DNA from 3 places in the Herbiconiux sp. L3-i23 genome. Region 1 is predicted to be linked to each of the others. Evidence: predicted binding sites of a transcription regulator. Region 1 holds the regulator's gene; each other region holds the start of a gene.

What was found. The regulator HrcA, encoded in region 1, represses chaperone genes, less so after heat shock. The targets are predictions, from matches to a motif close to TTNGCACTCGNNNNNNNCGAGTGCNAA.
Region 2: groES (co-chaperone GroES) is a predicted target of HrcA. The motif match lies at 2,319-2,345, and genes of this name have one in related genera.
Region 3: NGH83_RS12900 (Hsp20/alpha crystallin family protein) is a predicted target of HrcA. The motif match lies at 2,054-2,080, and genes of this name have one in related genera.

The regions. Positions count from the first base shown of each region.
Region 1 covers NZ_AP025737.1:1,959,938-1,965,353, forward strand. The annotation lists gene NGH83_RS09270 (HIT domain-containing protein) at 1-249, opposite strand, end outside; gene NGH83_RS09275 (16S rRNA (uracil(1498)-N(3))-methyltransferase) at 322-1,050, opposite strand; gene dnaJ (molecular chaperone DnaJ) at 1,057-2,160, opposite strand; gene hrcA (heat-inducible transcriptional repressor HrcA) at 2,242-3,264, opposite strand; gene NGH83_RS09290 (DUF4870 domain-containing protein) at 3,473-3,946, shown strand; gene NGH83_RS09295 (DUF4870 domain-containing protein) at 4,049-4,453, shown strand; gene hemW (radical SAM family heme chaperone HemW) at 4,551-5,416, opposite strand, start outside.
Region 2 covers NZ_AP025737.1:2,743,753-2,749,168, forward strand. The annotation lists gene NGH83_RS13075 (ABC transporter substrate-binding protein) at 1-791, opposite strand, end outside; gene rarD (EamA family transporter RarD) at 895-1,839, opposite strand; gene groES (co-chaperone GroES) at 1,939-2,235, opposite strand; gene NGH83_RS13090 (class I SAM-dependent methyltransferase) at 2,375-3,577, shown strand; gene NGH83_RS13095 (DUF4190 domain-containing protein) at 3,571-4,011, opposite strand; gene NGH83_RS13100 (DUF4190 domain-containing protein) at 4,115-4,516, opposite strand; gene NGH83_RS13105 (DUF4190 domain-containing protein) at 4,513-4,932, opposite strand; gene NGH83_RS13110 (DUF4190 domain-containing protein) at 5,014-5,313, opposite strand.
Region 3 covers NZ_AP025737.1:2,700,806-2,706,221, reverse strand. The annotation lists gene NGH83_RS12910 (AlkA N-terminal domain-containing protein) at 1-107, opposite strand, end outside; gene NGH83_RS12905 (NADP-dependent isocitrate dehydrogenase) at 275-1,489, shown strand; gene NGH83_RS12900 (Hsp20/alpha crystallin family protein) at 1,562-1,987, opposite strand; gene NGH83_RS12895 (GNAT family N-acetyltransferase) at 2,118-3,437, opposite strand; gene purU (formyltetrahydrofolate deformylase) at 3,618-4,505, opposite strand; gene NGH83_RS12885 (MFS transporter) at 4,545-5,416, shown strand, end outside.

The DNA.
Region 1 (5,416 bases):
TCTGAAATCGCCATCGGAATTCGCCGCCGCGACCTTGTTCGCCACCGCGACCACCTCGGCGAGCAACGACGGGTCTCCGGCCGCGAGTTCGACGACCGTGCGGTACTGCTCGGTCTTGGGGATGACCAGCAGATGCACCGGCGCCTTGGGCGCGATGTCCTTGAGCACGAAGACCCGATCGGTCTCGTGCAGGATCTCTCCGGGGATCTCCCCCGCGCGGATCTTCGAAAACACCGACGTTTCAGCCATCGCCGATGATTCTACGTCCCACCGCCGACGTCCGAGTCGGGAAGTCAGCGCCGACGACCTCGTGCCGGCGGCCTAGCGCCAGCGCCCCGTGAGGGACGACAGGGCGGCGATCGCCGCGGGACCCGCCGTGGAGGTCCGCAGCACCTCGGATCCGAGGCGCACCCCCACCGCGCCGGCGTCGCGCAGCCGCGCGAGCTCGGCGGGCGAGACTCCGCCTTCGGGGCCGACGACGAGCACGAGGTCGCCGTCTCCTGCGGCGGCGTCGGCGAGCGAGCTCTCGGCCCCCGGGTGCAGCACGAGCAGGCGGCCCGACCGGGCGAGCGCGGCGACGTCGGACGTCGTCGCGAGCCCGGAGACCTCGGGGAGCCACGGACGCAGCGACTGCTTGACCGCCTCGCGGACGATCGCGCGCCACCTCTCCACCCCCTTGACGACCTTCGCGCCCTCCCAACGGGAGACGCTGCGCTCGGCGAGCCAGGGTACGACCCGGTCGACGCCGAGCTCCGTCGAGGCCTGGACCGCGAGCTCGTCGCGGTCGCCCTTCGCGAGCGCCTGGACGAGGGTGATCGTGCGTGCCGGGGCGGCAGTCCGCGAGACCGACCGCACCTGCAACTCGACGAGCGTGGCGGCCGCGGACACCACGACGCAGTCCGCCACTCCCCCGGCACCGTCACCGACGAGCAGTTGCTCGCCGACGCGCACCCGGCTCACCGTCGCGGCGTGCTTCGCCTCGGTGCCGGTCAGCTCGACGACCCCGCGCGCTCCGGGAAGGTCGGCATCGGTCAGATAGAAGTGGGCCACGTGGGCTCAGCCCATGAAACGGTCGCGCAGCTTCGCGAACATCCCCTGATGGAAAGTCGCCAGCTGCGGCTTCTGCTTGCCGCGCTTGGCGTGGAACTGCTCGATCAGCTCGCGCTCGTGGCGGTCGAGCTTGGTGGGCGTCACCACCTGCACGCCGACGCGGAGGTCGCCGCGCCCCTGCCCACGCAGGTGGGTGATGCCGCGATCCTTGACCACGAGCACGTCGGCGCTCTGCACGCCGGGGCGGATCTCGAGTTCGACCTCGCCGTCGAGCGACTGGATGGTCGTCTTCGTGCCGAGGATCGCGTCGCCCATCGGCACCTCGAGGGTGGCGAGCAGGTCGTCGCCGTTGCGGCTGAAGGTGTCGTGCGTGCGCACCTTGATCTCGAGGTACAGGTCGCCGTTGGGGCCGCCGGCGGGGCCGACCTCGCCCTGACCCGGCATCTGCAGACGCAGCCCGGTCTCGACGCCGGCGGGGATGTCGACCGGGACGTTGCGGCGGGCACGGACGCGCCCCTGCCCCTGGCAGGTGACGCAGGGGTTGGGGATGACGGTGCCGTAGCCGCGGCAGGTGCCGCACGGGCTCGAGGTCATCACGTTGCCGAGCAGCGAGCGGACGGTGCGCTGGATCTGCCCGGTGCCGCGGCAGATGTCGCAGGTGACGGGCGAGGTGCCGGGCTGCGCGCAGCTGCCCTTGCACGTCTCGCAGAGCACGGCCGTGTCGACCTCCACGTCGCGGTGGGTGCCGAAGACGACCTCGTCGAGATCGACTTCGAGACGCAGCAGCGCATCCTGCCCGCGTTCACGACGCGACCGGGGACCCGACTGGCGCCCGCCTCCCCCTCCGAAGAACGTCTCGAAGATGTCGCCGAAGCCGCCGAACCCGGCGCCGTCGAACCCGCCTCGGCCGCCGTTGTCGTACTGCTCGCGCTGACGCGGGTCGCTCAGCACGTCGTAGGCGTGTGTGACGAGCTTGAACCGCTCGGACGCGTCGGCGCCGGGGTTCACGTCGGGGTGCAGCTCGCGGGCGAGCTTGCGGTAGGCCTTCTTGATCTCCTCGGTGCTCGCTTCACGCGAGACCCCGAGCACCTCGTAATGGTCAGCAGCCACGGATCACCCTCAAAGTCTCTTGCATGCGTGGACGAGTCGAAAAACGGCGGACGGATCCGCTCGCGGAACGGTCGACTCCGGTCACCCCTCACCGAGCAGGCGGGACAGGTAACGCGCGACGGCGCGCACGGCCGCCATGTTGTTCGAGTAGTCCATTCTGGTCGGCCCCAGCACACCGAGATGCGCGAGTTCGCCAGAAGAGGAACTGTAACCGCTCGTCAGCACCGACGCTTCGGCGAGCCCCGACACCGTGTTCTCGCGGCCGATGCTGACGGCGATGCCGTTCTGGTCGAGCGCCATCTCACGGAAGAGGCGCAGCAGCACCACCTGCTCCTCGATGGCGTCGAGCACGGGGTGGATGCTGCCCGGGAAGTCGCGTTCGGTGCGCGCGAGGTTGCCGGTGCCGGCGAGCACGATGCGGTCCTGTCGGTTCTCGAGCACCTGATCGACGAGGGCGGTCGCGACCGCCGCGGCGGTGGAGGCGCGATCGGGCGCGAACTGGGCGGGGACCGCGGCGAGCGCCTCGGCGGCGGCCTGCAGCGCGGATCCGGCGGCGGCCGTGACGAACCGGGCGCGCAGGTCGGCGAGGAACTCCTCGTCCGCGGGCTCCGGCAGGTCGACCACCCTCTGCGCGACGTGGCCGCCGTCGGTGATCACGACGGTGAGCACTCGGTCGTGTGCGATCGGCACGAGCTCGATGTGCCGCAACGTGGTGCGCGACAGGGTCGGGTACTGCACCATCGCGACTTGGCCGGTGAACTGCGAGAGCAGCCGGACGGTGCGCGAGAGCACGTCGTCGAGGTCGAGGGAACTGCCGAGGAAGGTCTCGATCGCCTGCTTCTGCGCGGGCGAGAGCGGGCGCAGGTCGGCGAGCTGGTCGACGAAGACGCGGTAGCCCTTGTCGGTCGGGATGCGGCCGGACGAGGTGTGCGGCGCCGCGATCAGCTCCTCTTCTTCGAGCTGCGCCATGTCGTTGCGGATCGTCGCGGCGGACACACCGAAGCCGTGGCGCTCGACGATCGCCTTCGATCCGACGGGCTCACGGGAGGAGACGTAGTCCTGCACGATGACACGGAGCACCTCGAGACTGCGTTCCGACGCCATCCGCACTCCTTCCGACAGGCGACCGCGGGCGGGCGGAGGCTACTGCTGGCACTCAACGACTACGAGTGCCAATTCTAGCGCGAGCGGGCGCCGATCAGGCCATTGCCACGCCCGCGCGGCGCGGAGTATCTTGGGCGCCACTTGGCGCAGGGTGGCGCCGGAGAGCCTCTCCGCGCCTACGGATCGCCACTCATCGAAAGGCATGAGCATGACCGATTCATCCCTCCCGCCGAGCGATCCTGCCGGTGCGCCTGGCCAGCCGGGCCAGTCGGGCCAACCGAGCCAGCCCTACGCGCCCGCTCCCGCCCCGGCCGCTCCGCTGAGCGCCGCCGACGACAAGCTGTGGGCGTCGCTGTCGCACTTCGGTGGTGTACTCGGCATCCTGCCCTCGCTCATCATCTTCCTGGTGCTAAAGGATCGCGGCCCCCTGGTGCGGCAGGAGTCGAAGGAGGCGCTGAACTGGCAGATCACCTTCACGATCGGCATGATCGCCCTCTGGATCGTGGTCGGCATCCTGCAGGCGGTCCTCTACTTCACGCCGGTATGGTTCCTCAGCGCGATCATCGGCCTCGTGCCGTGGGTGCTCTACGTCGCCAACCTGGTCTTCTCGATCCTCGGCGGCGTCAACGTGCAGCAGGGCGGCAGCTACCGCTACCCGTTCGCGCTCCGCCTCGTGAAGTAGCGCCGTTCGCTAGCGGGCCGGAGGCCGCCGGGCCGCTAGCGTTAGTGCTGAAGGCGCCAGTGGGCGCATCGTCTGACCGATCCTTTTCCAGGAGGGACCGTTATGTCCGAAGTACCCCCGCCGCCGCCGTCGTACCCGGCGCAGCCCACCGCAACTCCGATGTCTCCCGAGGACCAGCGTCTCTGGGCGACCCTCACCCACGTCGGAGGCATCGTCGGCGTCGTCGTCTTCGGTGGTGGACTCGGATGGGTGATGCCGCTCATCACGTTCCTCACCATGAAGGAGCGCGGCGGCTTCATCCGCGAGCACGCCCGCGCCGCCCTCAACTTCCACCTGACGATGCTCATCGCGATCGTCGCCGGCTGGATCCTCACCATCGTGATCATCGGCATCCTGGTGCTCATCGCGGTGCCGATCCTCGTGATCATCTTCGGCATCATCGCCTCGATCCGCGCCAACAAGGGCGAGATGTACACCTACCCGCTCAGCATCCCGTTCGTGAAGTGAGCTGACGCGAGCACGATTCGCGAGGAGGGTCGCCGGGAACGGCGGCCCTCCTTCGTTTATGTGTGGTCGTGTTCTGCTCGGCCCGGCGACGCTGCAATCAGGTGATGCGGCGCACGACGTCGTCGGCCAGCAGGCGTCCCTTGAGGGTCAGCACCAGCCGTCCGCGAAGCGCGGCGGCCGGGTCGACGAGCCCGTCGGCGAGCAGCCCCGCCACCCGGATGCGCGCGTCGGCGTCGAGCGCATCGATCGACAGGCCCTCGCGGATGCGGACTTCGAGCAGCACCCGTTCGACCCGTCGCGTGTCGGCGTCGAGCGTTTCGCGCCCGACGGCGGGCGATTCGCCACGTCCGATCCGCTCGGCGTAGGCGGCGGGGTGGCGGGCGTTCCACCAGCGCACTCCCCCGACGTGGCTGTGCGCCCCGGGGCCGACGCCCCACCAGTCCGCACTGCGCCAGTAATTGAGGTTGTGCCGCGACATGTGCGCGGGATCGGGCAAACCGTCCGGCGTGGTGCGAGCCCAGTTGCTCACCTCGTACCAGCCGTATCCGGCGGCGGTGAGCAGTTCGTCGGCCAGCTCGTACATGTCGGCCTGCAGGTCGTCGTCAGGCGTCGCGACGATATCTGATCGGATCTGACGGGCTAGCTTGGTCCCGTCCTCGACGATCAGCGCGTAGGCCGACAGGTGGTCGGGGGCCTGCGCGATGGCGTGCTCGAGCGAGCGGCGCCAGTCATCGAGGCTCTCGCCGGGGGTGCCGTAGATGAGGTCGACGCTCACGTCGAGACCCACCCGGCGGGCGAGGTCGACGACGATGGGGATCCGCTCCGGGTCGTGGGTGCGGTCGAGGGTGCGCAGCACTGAAGGCACCGCCGACTGCATGCCGAACGACACCCGGGTGAAGCCCGCGTCGCGGAGCCGGGCGAGGTAGTCGGCGTCGACGGAGTCGGGGTTCGCCTCGGTCGTGA
Region 2 (5,416 bases), 780 kb from region 1:
ATGCGCGACGACGGGACCCCTGCGGCGAGGAGGGATGCGACGGCACCCGCGATGTCGTCGGCAGCGTCCCCGGCGACGACGACGGTGTCGGCGTCGGCCGACTGCGACGCGATCCGGGCGGGCCCGCGAGTCATCTCGACAACGGTCGAAGCGTCGGCGTCGACTCCGAGCGCACCGCGGGCGGTGACCGCACCTTCGACCAATTCCGCGCCACGATCATCAACGGGCACGAGCACCGCGGTGTCGTCCCCCAGCTCGACGGCCACGGCGTCGCCGGCCACGGATGGGCCCGGCAGGACACGGACCACAGGTGCCGACGGGTCCGCCTCGTCGTCCGTCTCGGCGGCGGAGGTGAGCGACAGCACGGCGACGCGCGCCGCGGCCGCGAGCGGCAGGGTTCGGGCGAGCAGGCTCGCGTCGGCGGGTCCGATGACGACGTCGACGCCCTTGGCGGTCAGCTCGGCGAACGAGGTTTCGAGCGTCGCCGTCGCCGGATCGCCGACATCGCGATGGAAGACCCGCACCGCGCTGCCGGCCACACCGCCGGCCTCGTTGATGGCCCGCACCGCCGCTTCGACACCGGCGATCTGCGCCGCCCCGTCGGCGGCGAGCGCGCCGGTCGTCGAGGTGAGCGTCCCGATGGTGAGCACACCGTCGCCGTACGGGACGACCGCGGTGCGGGTCGGCGTCGGCTCAGGAGCCGCCGCGACGGGCGCGTAGCAGGCGGTCAGCGCCGCGATGACGCCGAGCACGAGGAAGGGCAGAGCATGAGCACTGCGCGATTGCCTCATCCGATCCCCCGACCCCTCGCGGCAGGAACCTCCGCGCGTCATGACCGTAGCGGCGCACCTCCCGCTCGCAGGGCACCGCGGCGGCGCGTCGCACGGCCGCGGATCAGGGCGTGGGTTCGGTGGGCGGGCGGCGTGCGCGGCGGCCCGCGGTGATCGCGTCGGTCGAGAGCAGGATGAGGGCGACCCACACGAGCGCGAAGCCGAACAGCCGCTCGGGCGGCATGTCCTCTCCGAGGAGGAGCGTGCCGATGAGGAACTGCAGGACGGGGGTGACGTACTGCACGAGGCCCATGTAGGTGAGCGGCAGCCGCGACGCGGCGCTCGCGAAGAGCAGGAGCGGCACCGCCGTCACCGCGCCGGCCGCCAGGATCGCCACCGTGTTGAACGCCCCGGCGCTGCCGAACACCAGGCCGCTCGTGCTCGCCACGATGGCGAGCACCACCGCGGCGAGCGGCGACACCCACGCCGTCTCGAGCGTCAGCCCGCTGACGGCGTCGACGGTGCCGCCGACCCGGTTCTTGACGAGGCCGTACAGGCCGAACGTGAAGGCGAGAGCCAACGCGATCCACGGCACGGTGCCGTGCCCGATGGCGAGGACGAGGACCGCGACGACGCTGATCCCGACGGCGACCCATTGCAGGGGCCGCAGCCGTTCGCGCAGCACGACCACCCCGAGGAACACCGTCACGATGGGGTTGATGAAGTAGCCGAGCGATGCTTCGACGACCTGCCCGGTGAGGGTCGCGTAGAGGTAGATCAGCCAGTTGAAGAAGATGAGCACGCCCGCGGCACCCATGATCAGCACGGTGCGGGGGCGGCGCACGATCGCGATCAACCGCGACCACGACCGGGTGACGGTGAGCAGGATGACGCAGAAGGCGAGTGCGAAGAGCACCCGCCATCCGACGATCTCGAACGGCCCGGCCGGAGTCAGTGCGAGGAAGTAGAGGGGGAAGAGACCCCAGAGGGAGTGGGCGCCGAAGGCGGCGAGAAGGCCCGCGGTGCGCGAGGGGTGCGCCTTGACGGACGGGGTCGGCGCACTGCTCACCGACCCGATCCTAGGGCGTCGGCGACGCTCTCCCGGGAACGGCGAAGGCCCGCACGCCGGAGCGTGCGGGCCTTCGGTCGATCAGACCTGATCGGTGCGTCAGCGGACGACGACCGCGAGCACGTCGCGGGCCGACAGGACGAGGAAGTCGTCTCCGCCGAACTTGACCTCGGTGCCACCGTACTTGGAGTAGATCACGCGGTCGCCGACGGCGACGTCGAGCGGGACGCGGTTGCCGTTGTCGTCGATGCGACCGGGGCCGACCGCCACGACCTCGCCCTCCTGGGGCTTCTCCTTGGCGGTGTCGGGGATCACGAGGCCCGAGGCAGTGGTCTGCTCGGCTTCGACCTGCTTGATGACGATGCGATCTTCGAGCGGCTTGATGGAAACCGACACGGGTGACCTCTTCTTTCTTGACCGGAAGCTAGGTGGTTGGCACACGCCAGTGCGGAGTGCCAACGACGAGTCTAGAACGCGCGCTGGCACTCATGCAATGCGAGTGCCAGCGCACGGGAGCCTGATTAGTGTTGTCGGGATGCTGGCCGACGAAGCGCGTGAACTGCTCTCCACCGACGGGTTGCGACTGCTCGACCAGGTCGGGCCGTACCGTTCCGGCGCGGACGTGTTGCGCGAGAGCGCGCGACTGCGCAAGGCGGGGCACTCTCCCGCGCTCGTCGCGGCCGTGCTCACCCAGGCGCGACTGCGCGAGCGCGCCGCCGCGAAGTTCGGGCCGTTCGCAACCCGGATGCTGTTCACCGAGGCGGGGCTCGAGCAGGCCACCCGTCTGCAGTTGGCGGCGCTGCACGCGGGCCGGTTCCGCTCGATCGGCGCGCAGCGGGTCGCGGACCTCGGGTGCGGTATCGGCGGCGACGCGATGGCACTCGCCGCGCTCGACCTCGCGGTGACCGCTGTCGACCGCGACGAGGTGACGGCCGCGTTCGCCGCGTACAACCTCGCCCCGTTCCCGAACGCGGAGGTCCGGTGCGAGAGCGCGGAGAGCACCGATCTCGACGCGGTGGACGCCGTCTTCCTCGACCCTGCCCGCCGCTCCGCGGGCCACTCCTCGAGTACCCGCCTGAAGCCCACCGACTGGTCGCCGTCGCTCGACTTCGCCTTCCAGCTCGGCGACCGCCTGCCGGTTGGCGTGAAGCTCGGGCCCGGCATGGACCGCGACCTCATCCCGCCCATCAGCGAGGCGCAATGGATCACGGTCGACGGCGACACCGCTGAGCTCGTGGTCTGGCTGGGTGGCGCGGCCCGACCGGGCATCGGCCGATCCGCGCTGGTGATCGCGAACGGCGAGTCGATCGAGCTGGTCGCCCCCGCCGACAGCGAGGACCCCGACACGGTCCCTCTCGGCGCCTACCTGCACGAACCCGCCGGATCGGTGATCCGCGCACGTCTGATCGGCGATCTCGCGCGTCGACTGGACGCCGGGCGGGTGCATCCCGAGATCGCCTATCTCACCGGCGACCGGCCGAGTCCCGACCCGCTCGCCGCCAGCTTCGCCGTGCGCGAGGTCTGGCCGATCGACGAGCGCAGCATCGCGCGGGAGCTGCGCCGCCTCGAGATCGGCACCCTCGAGATCAAGAAGCGCGGAGTCGACATCGATCCGGCCCAGTTCCGCAAGCGGCTCGGTCTCCGCGGCCCCGAGAAGGCGGTCCTGATCCTCACCCGGGTCGGCGAGCGCCGGGTCGCGATCCTCGCCGACCGGCTGCAACCGGCACCCGCTCAGTAGGTCGCGCTCCCCGCGGCGACCCCGCCGAGGATGAGGAACGGGATCACGAAGGAGGCGACCAGAACGATGGCGCCGATCACACCGAAGGCGATTCCGATGTACCCGGTGACGAGTCCCGTCACGGCGAACGGACGCCCGGCCGGTTCGCGGCGCAGACCCATGTGACCGAGGATCACTCCAACGATCGACGGAACGCCGAGCAGGAACCAGCCGGCGACCAGCCCGACGATGCCGAGCACCATCGACGCGATGCTGAGACCGCGCGGCGGCTGGTACTGCGGCTGGCCGTACTGCGAATACTGCGGCTGCGGGTACGGCGCAGCCTGATATTGCGGCTGCGGGGACGGTGCTGCCTGGTACTGGAGCGGCGGAGTCTGGGCCTGCCCTGCCGGTGCGGGCTGCGCGCCGTGGCCTTCGGGAACGGTGCCGGACATCGGGTCTCCTCCTTCGTACCGGTTCTTCCCACCGGCGCCATCACGGACGGCGCCCAGGCTATCGGCCCGGCGGCTATCGGCGCGCGAGTTCCGCTGCGGAGGCTCAGCCCGGCAGGGTCACCGCCGGTGCGAGCACCGCGAAGTAGAGGATCCAGAAGACGACCGAGACAGCGAGTCCCGCCCATCCGAGGATGACGGCCGCTCGAGCGAGCCGCGCCCCACCCGAGTCGCGCCGGCGGATGCGGGCGTTCGCCCAGTAGCCGAGCACGAGGGCGGCGACGCTGAGAAGCAGCACACCCGCGATGAGGGCGAGCACCGCGACCGGGTCGGCGGGCTTCCTCGGCGGGGCGGCGGGCGGGTCGACGACGGGCGGTTCAGCGCCGAGCGCGGGGGCCTCATCCGCGTTCGCGGAGTCCTCGGTGTCCGGCGGCGGGGCGGGAAACGCCGACGGGGCGGTCGGCCACTGCTGACCGGCCGCCCCGTCTGGCGATGCGGGATCGCTCAATACTCGTAGTTGTACGAGCCGTCGTAGCTCGAGATGGTGACGAAGAAGAAGACGGTGATCAGGATTCCGATCAGGAACAGCAGGAGTCCGACGAAGCCGGTGATGATGCCGGTGAGCCAGAAGCCCTTGGCCTGCGGTTCCTTGCGCTTGCCGAGGAAGCCGAGCACAACGGCGGCGGCCGGGAACCACAGCTGCAGGATGGGGCCGGCCACCGGGATCCAGAAGACGCCGAGCCCGCCGACGACACCGAGGATGCCGCCGATCATCGACAGGATGCTGAGGATCGGGGTCTTGGCGGGCGCAGCCGGCGTACCCGAGTAGGGCTGCTGGGCGTACGGCTGCTGCGAGTAGGCCGGGCTGCTCGGCGCGGCGTACGGGTCTTCCGGCGGCGGCGGAGGCGGGGTCTGGTCAGACACGGATCGTCCTTTCGAAACGGATGCTCACAGCAAGTATGGCGTGAGCACTTCGGAGTGCGTCTCTGAAGTAGCGCGTCGGGCTCAGTAACTCGTCGGGGCGTACTGGGCGCTCGCGATGATGAGCGGCACGATGATGGCGACGGCGATGATGCCGAGGACCAGGGTCACGTATCCGATGATGAGCGCCGCGATACCGAAGCCGCGGCCCTGCTGACCGGTCTTCTTGATCTGCGACAGTCCAATGTGGCCGAGGATGATCGCGACCACGGTGAAGCCGAGCAGCGACAGCACGAAGGCGACGATGCTGAGCACGTTCCAGGGTGCCGGGGCGGGGGCCGAGCTGTACGAGGTCGGCTGCGCCGAGTAACCCGGATCGGTCATGGATGGGCCTTCTTCCGTGAGTCATATGCGGCGTCCAGGAACGGCCGCCTCCGCAATCGTGGCAAGCCCGTCCGCGCCCTGTCAACGTCCGAGACGCGCGGAG
Region 3 (5,416 bases), 740 kb from region 1:
CAGGAGGGGCGGCAGTAGATCCCGGTCGAGTGCACCGCGGTGAAGAACTGGCCGTCGAAGCGACTGTCCCGGGACTGGATGGCCCGGTAGCGCTCGTCGAACTGCATGCCGTCCATCCTCGTCGCCCTCGGGCCGTCGACCTAGCGGAAATCGGACACGACGGCGCCGCATCCGTCGAGGCGGAAGTATCTCGATGTCGAGATATCCGGCCCGGCGGGTAAACTCGTCGGCGGTGCCCCGGACGGGCGCGCACAAGCGAAGGAGCATGACGCACGTGGCGAAGATCAAGGTCGAGGGAACGGTCGTCGAACTCGACGGCGACGAGATGACCCGCATCATCTGGCAGCGCATCAAGGACACGCTGATCCACCCGTATCTCGACGTGGACCTCGAGTACTACGACCTCGGTATGGAGAACCGCGACGCGACCGACGACCAGGTCACCGTCGATGCGGCGCACGCCATCCAGAAGCACGGCGTCGGCGTGAAGTGCGCGACCATCACCCCCGACGAGGCGCGCGTCGAGGAGTTCGGCCTGAAGAAGATGTGGCGCAGCCCGAACGGCACCATCCGCAACATCCTCGGCGGCGTCATCTTCCGCGAGCCGATCATCATCTCGAACATCCCGCGCCTCGTGCCCGGCTGGAACAAGCCGATCATCGTCGGCCGCCACGCGTTCGGCGACCAGTACAAGGCGACCGACTTCCGCTTCGACGGCCCCGGCACTCTGAGCGTCAGCTTCCAGCCCGCCGACGGCTCCGAAGCGCAGTCGTTCGAGGTCTTCGAAGCTCCGTCGAGCGGTGTCGCCATGGCGATGTACAACCTCGACGACTCCATCCGCGACTTCGCCCGCGCGAGCCTCAACTACGGTCTCGCCCGCAACTACCCGGTGTACCTCTCGACGAAGAACACCATCCTCAAGGCCTACGACGGCCGCTTCAAGGATCTCTTCCAGGAGGTCTTCGACGCCGAATTCGCCGACAGGTTCGCCGAGGCCGGCCTCACCTACGAGCACCGCCTCATCGACGACATGGTCGCCGCGGCGCTCAAGTGGGAGGGCGGCTACGTGTGGGCCGCGAAGAACTACGACGGTGATGTGCAGTCCGACACCGTCGCGCAGGGCTTCGGCTCGCTCGGCCTCATGACCAGCGTGCTCACCACTCCCGACGGCAAGATCGTCGAGGCCGAGGCGGCGCACGGCACCGTGACCCGCCACTACCGCCAGTACCAGGCCGGCAAGCCCACCTCGACGAACCCGATCGCCTCGATCTACGCCTGGACGCGCGGTCTCGCGCACCGCGGCAAGCTCGACGGCAACCAGGAGCTCATCGACTTCACCCACGAGCTCGAGGACGTCGTCATCAAGACCGTCGAAAGCGGCAAGATGACGAAGGACCTGGCGCTGCTCGTCGGACCCGAGCAGCCGTTCCAGACGACCGACGAGTTCCTCGACGCGCTCGCCGAGAACCTGAAGGCGCGCCTCGGCTGAGTCTCTCGCTCGACACGAAGAAGGGCCCCTTCCGATTTCCGGGAGGGGCCCTTCTTCTCGTGCGGCCTGAGGTCAGGCGGCGGGGTGGGTCTCGAGGACCTGAGCGGAGGTCGCGACCTCGATCTTGCGCGGCTTCGCCTTCTCGCTCACCGGGATGGTGACCGAGAGCACGCCGTTCTCGTAGGAGGCGGCGATGCGCTCGGTGTCGACGCCCTGGCCGAGGTTCAGCTGGCGCAGGAACGAGCCGGACTGGCGCTCGCGGGCGATCCACTTGACGCCCTCACCGCTGGTGAGGGTGCGCTCGGCGCGGATGGTCAGCAGCTGACCGTCGACGTCGATGTCGACCGAGCCGGGGTCGATGCCCGGCATGTCGGCGGAGAGCACGTAGGTGTCGCCGTCGCGGTACAGATCCATCGGCATCACGCGAGGGCTCCGGTTGTCGAGCAGCGAACCGGCGACGCGGTCGAGCTCGCGGAACGGGTCGAAGTTCATAGCCATCGGAATGTTCCTTTCTGTCGAAGTAGTCGAGTTGAGTCGGGGTGACTCAACTTCTAGAAACAGAAATTAGCACTCTCGTATGCCGAGTGCCAGCCCCTCTCGATCGCCGTCCGCGAACGCAGGATCTGCGTCAGAACCAGAAGGGCAACCACGGCTCGGTCGCGGTGTGGAAGAGCGCATCGGCTCGGCGGATCGACTCCGCGTCGCCGGTGATCCGGCCCGCGCGAGCGAGAGTGTCGACGGACACCGCGCCGAGGAAGATCGCCGAGAGCGTGGCGATGTCGAGCGAGATCGTGGCGGCATCGGCGCCACTGGCAGGTTCGACCGTCGCCCTGCCGTCGGAGCCGACGCCAAGGATCCAGGTGCCCTCGGCATGACCGAGGGGATCGGAGACCTGCAGGGTCACCGCGCCCGGGGAGTCGTACCGACGCGAGGTCAGCGTCGCGGGGACATCGAGGATCCGCAGCCACAGGTTGTCGCGCGGCGACACCAGCGCCGCCCGCCAGTCGGCGATCTGCCAGCGCACGGGTTCGTCGAGGCGGCGAAGCGGCGCGATCACCTCGCTGACCAGAGGCGTTGTGAGAGCGAGCCGCCAGAGGGCCGTCTCGGCGTCGTCGGTCTCGGTGATCAGCGAGTCGACGGTGAGCTTATGGTCGGTGAACTCGGCGTCGTCGGCGGCCGAGACCCGGTAGAGCATCAGGCCGCGCACCTCGCCGGTCTCATCGAGGTACCGGGCGGCGCGGAGGCGGCGCGACTCGTGCTCGGGGCTCTCGCCGGTGAGGCCCGCCTTTTGATCGAAGCGACGCGCCCACGCGTCGATGTGTCCCGGGTTCTGAAGTCGGACCCGCTCGTACAGGTCGTCGATCTGATCGCGCCACTCGTGTCGGCTGATGAGTTCGACGATCCCGTCCGGGATCGGCCCGGTCCACTTCGCGCGGGCGGTGCGAATCCGCCAGTCGGCCGTCATCGCGGCCGGCGCGAAACCGTAACGGCCGTAGAGGGTCGACTCCGACACGGTGAGCGCCGCGAGCGGCAGGCCGGCCGCCGCCGCGGTGCGCAGCTCGCTTTCGAGGAGTGCGCGGGCAACGCCCCGGCCGGAATGGGTGGGACTCACGGTCACGGCGCTGATCGCCCACGCCTCGACGAGCCGCCCCGGAGAGACGGTGAGTTCGGCCGGCCACGAGCTGACGGTCGCGATCGCGGCGTCGGGGGTCGACGAAGTCGGGTCGACGACCTCGGTGGTGCGGCGGTAGGCGAGTGCGGCGCGGGTATCCGCGAGCACCGCGTCCTCGGGGTCGACGTCGTGGAAGCCTCGAGCGTCCGAACGCAACCACGTCCCGAACCAGTCGGCGTCCGACGTGTCGACCAGACGGTAGGTCAGTCCCGCCTGTCGCAGCCGCGATTCGGAGGTCTTGTCGAGGGGCAATGCGCGCGGATCGAAGGAGCTCATCGCTCCACGCTATCGACGAGGGGCGACCGGACGCTGGGGTGACCCCGCGAGAACGCACGTTCCGGGCTTGTGCGCCCGCCGAAACGTGCGTTAATCCCCGCAATATCCGATGGTGCGAGTGCGTTGCGGCGCACGCGGCCCGCCGAAACGTGCGCGCTCGCCCGGAACGCCCTACCGGGGTCAGCGGAAGATGATGGTGCGGGCGCCGTCGAGGAGGACGCGGTCCTCGGCGAACCAGGTGACGGCCTGGCGCAGAGTGCGGCTCTCCTCGTCCTGACCGATCGAGACGAGCTCCTCGGGGGTACGGGAATGGTCGACCCGCACCACGTTCTGCTCGATGATCGGGCCCTCGTCGAGATCGCTCGTGACGAAGTGCGCGGTCGCACCGATCAGCTTCACCCCGCGGGCGTGCGCCTGGCGGTACGGATTCGCCCCCTTGAAGCCGGGCAGGAACGAGTGGTGGATGTTGATGACCCGGCCGCGCAGCTTCTCGCACAGCTCGGGGGAGAGGATCTGCATGTAGCGGGCCAGCACCACGAGTTCGATGTCGTGCTCGTCGACCGCGTCGAGCACCCGCTGCTCGAACGCCGCCTTGCTGTCGGCGTCGACGACGGGCAGCGACTCGAACGGCACACCGTTGAATTCGGCGAGCGAGCGCAGAGTGCCGTGGTTGCTCAGGACCAGCGGGATGTCGATCGGCATCTGACCGGAGCGCTGACGGAACAGCAAGTCGTTGAGGCAGTGCGCCGCCGTCGAGACGAGAACCAGGGTGCGCTTCGGGCGGCCGGCACGGTCGAGCTGCCATGCCATGCCGAATCGGGCGATCACCGGCTCGAGCGCGGCGGCGACCTCGTCCCGGGTCGCGTCCGTCTCGAGCTGCAGGCGCATGAAGAAGCGGCCCGTGTCGTGGCTCGAGAACTGCTGCGACTCGAGGATGTTGCCCCGCGCCTCCACGATCGCGCCGCTCACCGCGTGCACGATGCCGGGCTGGTCGCGGCAGACGAGGGTGAGCACCCAGTTGCCCGCACCCGTGTGCGCGGTCTCGGGGGCGAGGAGGCTCGTGGTCACGAGGGTCAAGCGTAGTGGCCGACTAAAATGAGGTTCGACATGCAGACCTCCGCGCCGACCCGTTTCCCCACCGTCGGCCTCGCGGTCCTCGCCGGTGCCATCTTCGTCTCGGTGACCGGAGAATTCCTGCCCACCGGTCTCCTCCCCGACATGGCGCGCGACCTCGGCGTGTCCGAGGCGCAGATCGGGCTGCTCGTCTCCGTGTTCGCCGCGACCGTCGTCGTCGCGACCGCGCCGCTCGCGGCCCTCACCCGCAACTACTCGCGCAAACGGCTCGTCGTCGTGGTGCTCGGGTTGAACGCTCTCGCCACGATCGGTGCCGCGATCGCGCCGAGCTACGAGCTGCTCATCGGTGCGCGCATCGTCGGCGGGCTCGCCCACGGTCTGTTCTGGGCCATCGTGGGCTCCTACTCCGCGCACCTCGTGCCGAAACACCTCCTGCCCCGCGCGGTCGCCATCACGGCGGCGGGAGGATCGGCCGCGTTCGTGCTCGGTGTCCCGCTCGGCACGGCGCTCGGTCACGCGCTCGGCTGGCGTCTCGCCTTCACCGCGATCGCCGCCGCGATGCTGGTGCTCGCGGCGCTGCTGCTGTTCTTCCTGCCTCCCGTCGACCACCGCGTCTCGCTCGCGACGGGCGAGATCCCGCTTCCCACGAGACGCGACCCGACGCTGGTGGTCGTGCTCGGCACCTGCGTGCTGATCGTGCTCGCGGTCGGCGGCCAGAACATCTTCTACACCTACGTGGCGCCGTTCATCATCGGCCCGGTCGGCTTCGACCCGACCTGGGTCAGCCCTCTCCTGTTCCTCTACGGCGGCGCCGGCGCCATCGGTCTCGTGGTGTCGGGGATGGTGGCCGGCAAGTACCCGGTGCAGGCGATCGTCACCGCCGTCGGCGTCTCGGCGCTCGCCCT